Regions from separate parts of the Rhodococcus sp. 320_ES genome, predicted to be linked through region 2. Evidence: predicted binding sites of a transcription regulator. Region 2 holds the regulator's gene; each other region holds the start of a gene.
The links. The regulator LexA, encoded in region 2, represses DNA repair genes until DNA is damaged. The targets are predictions, from matches to a motif close to CGAACANNTGTTCG.
Positions count from the first base shown of each region.

Region 1 (4,154 bases), on a different contig from region 2:
CGCTGGATGGATTCGGCGGTTCCGAGCCAGAAGAGATCGTCCTCGCCGGGCCGAACCAGTTGTGCCGCAGTCGATCCGTCGTCGACCGGGGTGAGTCCGCGCACCACCGCGACGGGTACGGAACCGAGTTTGCCCTTCACCAGATCACCGGCCGCGGCGATTTCGTCGACGACCGCGATCTCGGTCACCACGAGGTCGTTGCCCTGGCTGTCTCGTCCGCCGGCGTAGGGGTGCAGGACTCGGATGCCCGCCGATCCGATGGCCGCGTCGGTCTGTCCGACTCGCCACGCCCGGCCCATCGTGTCCGTGATCACAACGGCTACATCGACATTCATCGTCTCGGCCAGTCGCTCGCGAAGAGCGGCGGCGCTGGCGTCGGGATCCTCGGGCAGCAGGGCGAGTTCGTCGGAGACGACGTTGGACCCGTCGACTCCGGACGCTGCCTGCACGATGCCCAACCTGTTCTCGGTGATGAGCGTTCGACCCTTGCGGGCGACCACCCGTACCGCCTCCTGCTCCACGAGTCGGCGGCGCACCGTGTCGCGTTCCTGGGGGTCCGTGGGTGCGGCCACCAGGCGGCCTTCCACTTTGGAGAGCACCTTGCTGGTGACGACGAGCACGTCGCCGTTCTCGAGCCACGGTGCGCGCTGGGCGATGGCCGCGGCCAGATCGTCACCGGGACGGAACTCCGGCAGATTGTCGACCGGTCGAACGGTGATCGCGGCGCCCGGGGAATGGTCGGTGATCGCGGTGTCCCTCGGAGCGCTGGTGTCGGTCACAGTGCACCCGCGGCCTGTAGCGCGGCTCGCGCCATCTCTGCGGTGACGGTGGGGTCGGACATGATCAGCGGGATCGACTGCACGTCGACGCCGGGAACGTCGGCGGTGTCGGTGGAGTGCACGAGCCACGTGTCGAGGATTCCGGTGCCCGACCGAGCGCCGTAGTGCCGTCCGATCGCCTCGGCCGTGGTCTCGACACCGATCACGGAGAGGCACTCGTCGGCCATCCCGCGGAGGGGTTTGCCGTCGATGACGGGGGAGAGGCCGACGACTTTGGCGGGCGTCGTGCGAAGTGCTCCGCGAATACCGGGTATTTCGAGAATCGCTCCGATGCTGACGACCGGATTCGACGGCGCCAGGACGACCGCGTCCGCCGATTCGATGGCGTCGAGCACGCCCTCCGCCGGCGAGGCCTGATCGGCGCCGACGTAGGCAAAACTGTGAGTTGTCACAGCCGCGCGGTGGCGAACCCACCATTCCTGAAAATGGAGCGCCTTCTGATCGCCGTCGGCCGGATCGGTGATCACCACGTGGGTTTCGCTGCGATCGTCGCTGACGGGGAGGAGTCGGACGCCGGGCTTCCATCGATCGCAGAGCGCTTCGGTGACGGCCGAGAGCGGATAGCCGGTTCGCAGCATGCGGGTGCGGATCAGATGGGTGGCGATGTCGCGGTCACCGAGTCCGAACCACGTCGGCTCGGCGCCGTACGCCGCGAGTTCCTCCTTGACGCTCCAGGTTTCGTTCACCCGGCCCCAGCCGCGGTCGGTGTCGATTCCGTTTCCCAGGGTGTACATGCAGGTATCGAGGTCGGGGCAGATGCGCAGGCCGTGCATCCAGACGTCGTCTCCGACGTTGACGACGGCGGTGATGTCGCTCTCGTCCGCCACTCCCATCGAGCCCAGCAATGCCCGAACACCTTGCAGGAAGCGGGCTCCGCCCACCCCGCCGACCAAGACTGTCACTTTCACGAGAAACGAGCCTAGGCGCTGTTCGGAATCGCAGTTCGTGCGGTGTGGCTGCACGCGAAACACCGAGTGAGCGCGGGGTATCGCGAAAACAGGGCGATGGATGGTATTGGATTTACCGCCGTCCGCTTGACCGCGACACACCACGACGTGTCTAATCACAACCATGTCATTACGAGCTCGGCAAGCGAGATCGCTTGAGGCGAACGCTCATTCGAACGTCTGTTCCCATCGAGGTTCGAAATGACACTCGACGGCACATTCGACGGCAATCTCGAAAACAACTGCGCGCGAGCAGGTGAGGAGGCGGAAACGATGCCAGAACAACAGCTCGACGCAGCCGGATCTTCGCACACACAAGCCCCGGAAGCGCCGTTACTGACGCTCGTCCCATCCGACGACTACGAGTCGCTCGAGGATCAGTGGCAGGAGCGTGCCCTCTGCGCCCAGACCGATCCCGAGGCGTTCTTCCCCGAGAAGGGCGGGTCGACGCGAGAAGCGAAGCGCATCTGCCTCGGGTGCGAGGTCAAGGACGAGTGCCTCGACTACGCCCTCGCTCACGACGAGCGCTTCGGAATCTGGGGCGGTTTGTCCGAGCGCGAACGCCGTCGCCTCAAGCGCGGAATCATCTGAGCCACAACGCCATCCGGTGCCGGCGGTCAGTCCTCGTCGCCGCTCGGATCGGGATCGACCACGTCGGGCGACAGGCCCAGATACGTTGCGATCTGCTCCACCAGCACGCTGTGAATCAGGTCCGCCAATTCGTCACGATCGTGCGCTCGCCGCTCCAGCGGCCGCCTGAACAGCACCACCCTCGCTCGCGTCGTCGCGCCCCGCGTGTCCACTCCCGCCGGAACCAGACGCGACAGCGGAACCGGCCCCTCGGCCACCACTTCCTGCGGCCAGTTCACCGACTCGGGGTCCACGGCCCGGATCTTGGGAACGTCGTCGACAGCGATGTCCAGCTTCGTCAACCTGTCGTGCCAGCGCCGGTCGATGTCCGCGAAGGCTTCCAGAACGACGCCGTCGAACTTCTCCGCACGGGTGCGGTGCGCCGGCAGTGCGTCGGAGAACATCTGCCCACGGACGCCACGACCGCGCCGCGCCACCGACCGTGAGGTCTGGGGTCGTCGAGGTGGCGTGGGCACGCAGGAACAGTACCGACCCGGCTCTGCGTGTCTGCGCGGGTGGGCCCGCGTCAGCGGGCTAGGGTATCGCTCGTGAGAACAGTGCGTGGGTGCTGCCGGCCGGGGTGCAACAGACCGGCCGTTGCGACGTTGACCTACGTCTACTCCGATTCCACCGCCGTCGTCGGTCCGCTCGCCACCGTCGCGGAGCCGCACTCGTGGGACCTCTGCGAGGTACACGGATCGCGCATCACCGCGCCCAAGGGCTGGGAGATGGTGCGGTACGAAGGCGGGTTCTCGTCGTCGACTCCCGACGACGACGATCTGACCGCGTTGGCCGAAGCTGTTCGCGAAGCGGGACTTCGAGACCGCCCCACCTCCGTTCGTAGCGTGGACGCCGGCGTGAGCAGGACCGAGAACGACCTGCCGAGCGCCGCGGAACGCCCGGTGCCGAACGTGCGAACCGGTCGGCGAGGGCACCTGCGGGTGCTTCCCGACCCCACCAACTGACGCTCACGCCGCGCCGAAGGGTGCCTCGGGCCGATAGGCTCCTCCCGGATCGTCGCTTTCGGAAGCTCCCAGCCGAGACCCGACACCGCCGACGACCCTCGACCGCCGACGACCAGGAGAACGACAGTGCCCCGATCCGCAGAACAAGTCCATGCCGTCATCAAGGCGTACGACGTGCGGGGCGTGGTCGGTGAGCAGATCGACGTCGACTTCGTTCGTGACGTGGGTGGCGCCTTCGCCCGGCTGGTGCGCGAGGACGGCGCTCAGCGTGTGACCGTCGGCCACGACATGCGTGCGTCCTCACCCGAGTTGTCGCGTGCGTTCGCCGAGGGAGTGACCGCCCAGGGGCTCGACGTCGTCATGATCGGGCTCGCGTCGACGGATCAGCTGTACTTCGCCTCCGGCCGGTTCGACTGCCCCGGAGCGATGTTCACCGCCAGCCACAATCCGGCGAAGTACAACGGGATCAAGCTGTGCCGCGCGGGAGCGAAGCCGGTGGGCCAGGATTCGGGCCTCGCCACGATCACCGGCGAGGTGATCGACGGGGTGCCCCCGTACGACGGAACGCCGGGCGACATCACCGAGCAGGACGTTCTCGCGGACTACGCACAATTCGTGCGGGACCTCGTCGACACCTCGCAGCTACGGCCCCTCGTGGCGGCCGTGGACGCGGGAAACGGCATGGGGGGACACACGGTTCCCGCCGTGTTCGAGCCGATGACGGTGAGCGTGCGTCCGCTGTACTTCGAGTTGGATGGCACGTTCCCCAACCA
Region 1 is NZ_JCAWAG010000005.1:415,139-419,292, forward strand. Features, by position in the region: gene AC59JP_RS19650 (coenzyme F420-0:L-glutamate ligase) at 1-779, opposite strand, end outside; gene cofD (2-phospho-L-lactate transferase) at 776-1,747, opposite strand; gene AC59JP_RS19660 (WhiB family transcriptional regulator) at 2,060-2,377, shown strand; gene AC59JP_RS19665 (metallopeptidase family protein) at 2,404-2,820, opposite strand; gene AC59JP_RS19670 (DUF3499 domain-containing protein) at 2,965-3,381, shown strand; gene AC59JP_RS19675 (phosphomannomutase/phosphoglucomutase) at 3,508-4,154, shown strand, end outside.
Region 1: cofD (2-phospho-L-lactate transferase) is a predicted target of LexA. The motif match lies at 1,960-1,973, and genes of this name have one in related genera.

Region 2 (4,154 bases):
ACGACATCATGATGGCGAACGGTGGGCCGGTGAGCTCGCCCGACGACTTCGCTGCGCTGGTGACGGTGACGCGCGCCGAGCTTCCGTCGCGCGTGGCCCGCATCGTGCGCGCCGTCGAGCCGGTTCTCGCCGCCACCGCCCGGCTGCGTTCGGCCCTCCACGGGGCGACGGGGGAAGCTGCCGAAGATGTTCGCGAACAACTGGATTCGCTGATCTTCCCCGGGTTCGTGTTCGAGACCGGTGAGAAGCACCTCGCCGAACTTCCGCGGTACCTTCAGGGCGCGATCGACCGACTCGAAGCACTGCCGTCCAGTGCGCAGCGTGATCGTGTGGGTATGGATGCGCTCGACCGGGTCTACGCGGACTACGACACCCTCTTGCAGTCTGTTCCGGAGGCGCGTCGCACCGCACCTGCTATCCGGGAGGTTGCGTGGATGATCGAAGAACTGCGCGTGAACTTGTTCGCTCAGAAGCTGGGGACACCGTATCCGGTGTCGGAGAAGCGAGTCCGACGGGTCATCGAGGACCTACGCCGTGGTTGAGCGATGCTCTCGGAGGTCTTTGATCTCGCGCTCGAAATCGTCGGCACTGCTGAACGAGCGATAGACCGACGCGAAGCGCAGGTACGCAACCTCGTCGAGATCACGTAGTGGCCCGAGAATGGCCAAACCGACTTCGTTGCTGGGGATCTCGGCCGATCCGGAGGATCGAACCGCGTCCTCCACCTGCTGCGCCAGCAATCCCAAGGCGTCGTTGTCGACGTCGCGGCCCTGGCACGCCCGTCGTACACCCTTGATGACCTTGTCGCGACTGAACGGCTCGGTGACGCCGCTGCGCTTGACCACCGACAGCACCGCGGTTTCGACTGTGGTGAACCGTCGTCCACACTCCGGGCAGGACCGTCGCCGACGGATGGCCTGACCTTCGTCCGCCTCGCGCGAATCGACGACTCGCGAGTCGGGGTGTCGACAGAACGGGCAATGCATGAGGCAAGACTACCCGCCGGCATTTCCGTCAGCGGGCGCCCGCCGCACCCAGCTCGCCCTGCACGATCGACGTGGATGTGGGCGATTGCACATCGTTGGTGTCGGCACGCAGGTTGGCTACGCCGATCAAGCCGAGCGACAGGACAGCGGTGGTCACGGCGACCGCGAGCATCTGCCCGACCGACATCCGCGAAGGCTGCTCGTGCTCGGTCCGCGACACGCCCGGCCCGCACTGACCGTAATCGACCGTTCCGGCGGCAGGCCGCGTACCGACCGGACGCCGCACCGGTGCGCTGCGACGCGTGCGGACCGAAGAGCTGGCCTGAACAGTGCTGGTGAGAACAGAGCTGGTGGTCATCGAAACAACTCCTTGCTGCGCGTCGACCCGTGGTGGGCCGACTGTGTCGGTGTTCGAACGTTCGAACGTTCGAATGCTCGATGTTCGATCACGCGTTCGAAAGAACGCATGTGCGATTTGTAGCACGCAGCTCCGACAAAGTCTGCGAAACACGCGACACGCTTCGAACAGGTGTTTGATCGAACAGGTGTTTCGGTCTAAATTCGTGGCATATCGCACAGCTCGTTCGAATCGAACGGCAGGCGAAACACGAATGCAGAACCAGGAGGCCAGGCGAATGAAGGACGACAACTCGTCATCCACAACGGCAACACGGAAGAAGGGCACGGAGCCGGACGCCGCTGCGCCCGAGTCGGGTTCGGTGGCCGTCGGTGTGCCCGATGCCGACATCACGGCAGGCCTGACCGATCGCCAGCGCCGCGTTCTCGAAGTCATCCACGCGTCGGTTCGCGAGCGCGGATATCCGCCGAGCATTCGAGAGATCGGTGATGCGGTGGGGCTCACCTCCACGTCGTCCGTCGCGCATCAATTGCGCACCTTGGAGAAAAAGGGATTCCTGCGGCGGGACCCGAATCGCCCCCGCGCGGTGGACGTTCGCGGACTGGACGATCCCGCACAGGACGCGCCGCAGAGCGCCCCTGAGATCGACACGGAGGTCGCGACCGCCGATGCGGAGCGCTTGCCCGCCCCGACGTTCGTGCCCGTTCTCGGTCGTATCGCGGCCGGCGGTCCGATCCTCGCCGAGCAGGCCGTCGAGGACGTCTTCCCGCTCCCCCGCGAGCTCGTCGGGTCCGGTTCTCTCTTCCTCCTGCGCGTCGTGGGCGAGTCCATGATCGACGCCGCGATCTGCGACGGTGACTGGGTTGTCGTGCGGCAGCAGAACGTGGCTGAGCAGGGCGACATCGTTGCCGCCATGATCGACGGCGAGGCGACGGTCAAGACCTTCAAGCGTATCGACGGTCAGGTGTGGCTGATGCCGCACAACCCGCTGTTCGAGCCGATCCCGGGCAACCACGCGGTGGTTCTGGGCAAGGTCGTGACGGTCATGCGCAAGCTCTGACCCGAGACGAAGAAACACCCCGGATGCGTCGTGCATCCGGGGTGTTTCTGTCTTCGACGAATCAGAGATTCAGCCCGCGGCCGATGATCTCCTTCATGATTTCCGTGGTGCCGCCGTAGATGGTCTGCACGCGAGAATCCATGTACGCCTTGGCGATCGGGTATTCCTTCATGTATCCGTAGCCGCCGTGCAGCTGCAGGCACCGATCGATCAGCTTGACCTGAGACTCCGTGGTCCACCACTTCGCCATCGCGGCTTCCTGGACGCTCAGCTTCTCGTCGTTGAGCAACTCGATGAACTTGTCCACCATGATGCGCACTGCCGTGGTCTCGGTTGCCAACTCCGCCAACACGAAACGGGTGTTCTGGAACTTGCCGATCGACTTGCCGAAGGCCTTGCGGTCACGGCAGTACTGGATCGTCATCTCCAGGGCGGACTCCATGGCCGCCGCCGCAACCACCGCGATCGACAGTCGCTCCTGGGGCAGGTTCTTCATCAAGTAGATGAAGCCCATGCCCTCCTCGCCGATGAGGTTCGCGGAGGGCACCCGGACGTCGGTGAAGCTGAGTTCCGCCGTGTCCTGCGCCTTCATACCGATCTTGTCGAGGTTGCGTCCTCGCTCGAATCCGGCCATGCCGCGCTCCACGCCGAACAGGCTGAAGCCCTGCGCGCCCTTGTCGGGATCGGTGCAGGCGACCACGATCACGAGGTCGGCGTTGATTCCGTTGGTGATGAACGTCTTCGAACCGTTCAGCACCCAGTCGTCGCCGTCGCGGACGGCCCGAGTCTTGATGCCTTGCAGGTCGCTACCCGTACCCGGCTCGGTCATGGCGATCGCGGTGATGATCTCGCCCGAGCAGAATCCCGGCAGCCAGCGCGCCTTCTGCTCGTCGTTGGTGAGCTCGATCAGGTACGGCGCGACCACGTCGTTGTGCAGCGTGAAGCCGATTCCGCTGAACCCGGCGCGCGTCGTCTCCTCGGTGACCACGGCGTTGTAGCGGAAGTCCTTGACGCCACCGCCGCCGAAATCTTCGGGTGCAGCGGTGCCGAGGAAGCCCTGCTTACCGGCTTCGACCCACACACCGCGGTCGACGATGTTCTGCTTCTCCCACTCGTCGTGGAACGGCGCCACGTGTTGCGCCAGAAACTTCTTGTACGACTCGCGAAAGAGCTCGTGCTCCGGCTCGAACAGGGTGCGTTCCATCGGTTCTCCTCAGATCGTGGCCGTGCGCCAGTTCTCTCGACTGTACGACCGGCGCCGACACGCGTCGATGACCAAGGCGTGCACCATCCGTGACCGACGTGGGCGTCAGCTCAGGATCGCGGCGGCCGCGGCGCGCGCCTCGTCGGTGCTCGACGTGGCCAGTACTGCCTCCGCTGCCTGACGGCACTGATCGAGTGTCACCGATTCGAGCTTGGCACCGACACCCGCCACGGCGGCGGACGCGGCGGACAGCGAGGTGACCCCGAAGCCGACGAGGACACACGCCAGCAGCGGGTCGGCCGCGGCCTCGCCGCACACACCGACGGGCTTACCGACTCTCGCACCGGCTTTCGCCGTCTGCGAGACGAGGGTGAGGACGGCGGGCTGCCACGGGTCGGTCAGTCCGGCGAGGTTCGCGGACATGCGATCGGCGGCCATCGTGTACTGCGCGAGGTCGTTCGTACCGATGGACAGAAAGTCGACGTGGTCGAGGATGCGATCGGCGAGCAGCGCTGCGGCGGGGACCTCGATCATCACGCCGGGCTT
Region 2 is NZ_JCAWAG010000001.1:935,029-939,182, reverse strand. Features, by position in the region: gene hrpA (ATP-dependent RNA helicase HrpA) at 1-542, shown strand, start outside; gene nrdR (transcriptional regulator NrdR) at 528-986, opposite strand; gene AC59JP_RS04725 (hypothetical protein) at 1,015-1,344, opposite strand; gene lexA (transcriptional repressor LexA) at 1,622-2,404, shown strand; gene AC59JP_RS04715 (acyl-CoA dehydrogenase family protein) at 2,466-3,608, opposite strand; gene ptsP (phosphoenolpyruvate--protein phosphotransferase) at 3,714-4,154, opposite strand, start outside.

Region 3 (4,154 bases), on a different contig from region 2:
CAGGTCGACAGTGATTCCCTTGTGTTCTGCGACCATGTCCATCATGTAGTGCAACGCGGACAGCATTCCGAGCCCGAGCATGTCGAACTTGACCAAACCGACTGCGGCACAGTCGTCCTTGTCCCACTGCAGAACGCTGCGGTTCTCCATTCGCGCCCACTCGACCGGACAGACGTCGGCGATGGGGCGATCGCAGATCACCATTCCGCCGGAGTGGATTCCGAGGTGCCGCGGAAAGTTCTCGATCTGTGCGGCGAGATCGAGCACCGGTGCCGGAATGTCGTTGTCGGCCTTCGGGTGTCCCCTACTGGACCACCGATCGATCTGCTTGCTCCACGCGTCCTGCTGCCCCTGCGAGAACCCCAACGCGCGGGCCATGTCTCGCACCGACGACTTGCCGCGGTAGGTGATGACGTTCGCCACCTGCGCCGCGTAGTCGCGGCCGTACTTGCGGTAGACGTGCTGGATCGCTTCCTCGCGGCGGTCCGACTCGATGTCGACGTCGATGTCGGGCGGCCCGTCCCTCTCCACGGAGAGGAAGCGTTCGAACAACAGCGCATTCTTGACCGGATCGACGTTGGTGATCCCGATGGCGTAACACACGGCGGAGTTCGCTGCCGATCCTCGCCCCTGGCACAGAATGTCGTTCTGCTTGCAGAACGTGACGATGTCGTGGACGACGAGGAAGTACCCCGGAAACTCCAGCCCCTCGATGGTGCGCAACTCGTGCTCGATCTGCCGGTACGCCGCCGGATTCGCGTGCGACGGACCGTATCTGACCGCCGCGCCGCGCAGGGTGATCTCGCGCAGCCAGCTGATTTCGGTGTGCCCCTCCGGCACGTCGAAGGGCGGCAGCTGGGGAGCGATCAGGTGCAGGTCGAACGCGCAGTCTCGCCCGAGCTGCGCTGCTGCGGCCACCGCGCCCGGGTACTGCGCGAACAACGTTTCCATCTCCGCCCCGGATCGCAGATGCGCCCCGCCCAGAGGGGCCAACCACCCGGCTGCTTCGTCCAGACTTCGGCGCGCGCGTACGGACGCCATCGCCATCGCCAGCCGGCGTCGGCTGGGCTCCGCGTAGTGCGCCGCCGTGGTGGCGACCGTCAGCAGATCCATCTTCCCGGCCAGGTGCGCGAGCACGTCGTTGCGCTCGTCGTCCTCGGGAACGCCGTGTCGTGTCAGCTCCACCGCCACCCGGCCGGATCCGAACCGGTCGACGAGTTCCGCCAGGGCCCGTTCGGCACCGGCCGAGCCGGTCTCGGCCAGGCCGCGTCGCACACTTCCCTTGCGGCACCCGGTCAGGATCTGCCAGTGCCCGCCCGCGGCGTCCGTGAGCCGATCCAGGTCGTATCGCAGCTTGCCCTTCTCCCCGCCGGCCATGTGCGCGGCGGCGATCTCGCGCGACAACCGCCGATAGCCCTCCTGCCCGCGGGCGAGAACCAACAGATGGTCGCCGCCGGGATCGGGTGAGCCGGTACGCGGATCGGAGAACCCGCCGTTGCCGAGCGAGAGCTCCGATCCGAACACCGTGCGCATCCCGAGTTCGCGGGCCGCCTCAGCGAACCGCACCACCCCGTACATGCCGTCGTGATCGGTGAGGGCGATGGCGTCCAGGCCCAGCCGCGCCGCTTCCTCGACCATCTCCTCGGGCAGGGAGGCACCGTCGAGGAAGCTGAACGCCGAGTGGGCGTGCAGTTCCGCGTAGGGCACGGACACCGGTTCGTTGGGCTCGACGGACCCTCGGTACTCGGCCCGTTTGCGTGACCAGGCGGGGCTGTCGCCGCCGTCGCCGGCCAGTGGATCGACGACCCGGCCCGGACGCCCGGACAGAACGCGCTCCATCTCCGTCCAGGTCGGAGGACCTTGGTTCCACCCCACCGAGCACCGCTTCCATCACGTCGTTCGCCTTCAGCTGTTCGAACATGTGTTCCCATTAGACACCTCGGCCGCGCGTTCCGACAACCGCCCCGAGCGCACCCATCGGGTACGGGTGAGCTGGTACTAGTGGAGCAATGACAACCCCACACGTCACCGTCGTCGGTGCAGGTATCGCCGGAGCCGCGTGCGCGGTCGCGCTGCGCGAGGAAGGCCGCACGGTGCGCATCCTCGATCGCGGCCGCGCGCCGGGTGGACGCATGGCCTCCCCCGAGCTGCACGGCCGCCGAGTCGACACCGGAGCGGGGTACTTCACGGTCTCCGACGACGGGTTCGGCGCCGTCGTCCAGGGATGGGCGAAGGCCGGGCTGGCGCACGAGTGGACGGACACGTTCGGCGTCCTCGCCGCCGGTTCGGACCCGCAGACCAAGACCGGTCCCATGCGCTGGGGCACGCCGGGTGGCCTGCGGTCGTTGGTGCGGAACCTGCTGGACGGGTTCGACGTCGTCACCCGGACCGTCGACGAACTTCCGGCCGGTGACGTGGTGATCGCGATGCCCGACCCGCAGGCCGCACGGCTCACCACCCTGGAGGACGCGGTCGACTACGAGCCCGTCATCGCCGTGGTGGCCGAATTCGCCTCACGCGCATGGCCGTTCGAGAACGCGGCGTTCGTCAACGACCATCCCGACATCTCCTTCGTGGCCGACGACGGCGCGCGTCGTGGCGACGGGGCACCGGTTCTCGTAATCCACACCACCGCAGACCGCGCCCGGCAACACCTGGACGCACCCGACGGCGCGATCGACCCCGTGCTCGCCGCCGTGTCCGACGTCCTCGGCGCCGCCGATCCCGTGTGGAGCCACGCGCATCGGTGGACGTTCGCCAAGCCCGCGGACCACCACGATGCGCCCTTCGGATACACGAAAGAGAACGGGCGAATCATCGGTTTCGCCGGTGATCAATGGTGCCCCAACGGTTCTCCGCGCATCGAAAGCGCCTGGATGTCCGGTACCGCGTTGGGAAAGCAGATCGCCGCGGACACATAGGATCATCGGCATGACTCGTTGGGCCGCTTTCGCCGTCGGACGCAAATGGTGGGTGCTCGTCACCGCCGTTCTGATCGTCGTGATCAGCGGAATCTGGGGACTAGGCGTCTTCGGCAAACTCGGCTCCGGCGGCTACGTCGACTTGAACAGCGAATCGGCACAGGTCGCGCTGAAGGTGGCCGATCTCGGAACGGCCACCCCCGACATCGTCGCGATCTACAAGGCCCCCGCCGGGCAGTCGCTCGACTCGATCGGCGGCGCCGTCGAGCAGACCCTGAACACCTTTCAGAGCGAGGTGAAACCGGCCAAGGTCACGTCCTACTGGACCGGCACGGCGCTCGAGAAGCCGCTACTGGTCTCGAACGACGGCACCATGGGGCTTGCCGCGATCACCCTCGGCGACAACACGGGCGTCACGCTGGCGACGTTCGGCGACCTTCTGACCAAGCTCGAGGTCCCGGGTGTCCAGTCGCAGTTCGCGGGCCAGTCCGTCGTCGCCGTGTCGCTGAACACCACGCTCCAGGACGATCTGGTGCGTGCCGAGCTGATCGCCATCCCGATCACGTTGATCCTGCTGGTGTTCATCTTCGGCGGACTGGTCGCCGCACTCGTTCCCGTCGTCGTCGGAGCCCTGTCGGTTCTCGGAGCACTGGCGGTTCTGCACGGATTCACCTACCTCACCGACATCAGTTCCTTCGCCATCAACGTCGCGTCCCTGCTGGGACTGGGCCTGGCCATCGATTACGGACTGTTCATCGTGAGCAGGTTCCGAGAAGAACTGAGAACCGGCGCCGACCCGTCCGACGCCGCGATCCGAACCGTTCTGACCGCCGGACGAACCATTGCGTTCTCCGGCTTGCTGCTGATCTGCGCATTCGCCGGAATGCTCGTGTTTCCGCAGGCGATCATTCGCTCGCTCGGCTACGGCGCCATGGCCGCGGTGGCGTGCGCGGCCATTCTGTCCCTGACCGCAGTTCCGGCCGTTCTGGCCATTCTCGGTCCACGCATCAACGCCATCACCTGGTCCCGCACCGCGTCCGATCGCGGCGAGCAACGCGCTCAGAAATTCTGGGGCGCCGTGGTCACCCGAGTGATGCGCCGTCCGATCGCGTTCGCGACGGTGATCGTCGTCGGCCTGCTGGTGCTCGCGGCTCCGCTGGTCGGGGTGAAGTTGGGCGACGCGTCGTACACCGCCCTCCCGGCGAGCGACCCCGCGCGCATCGCCTACGAGAC
Region 3 is NZ_JCAWAG010000005.1:285,544-289,697, reverse strand. Features, by position in the region: gene AC59JP_RS19045 (error-prone DNA polymerase) at 1-1,875, opposite strand, end outside; gene AC59JP_RS19040 (NAD(P)/FAD-dependent oxidoreductase) at 2,010-2,921, shown strand; gene AC59JP_RS19035 (MMPL family transporter) at 2,932-4,154, shown strand, end outside.
Region 3: AC59JP_RS19045 (error-prone DNA polymerase) is a predicted target of LexA. The motif match lies at 1,915-1,928, and genes of this name have one in related genera.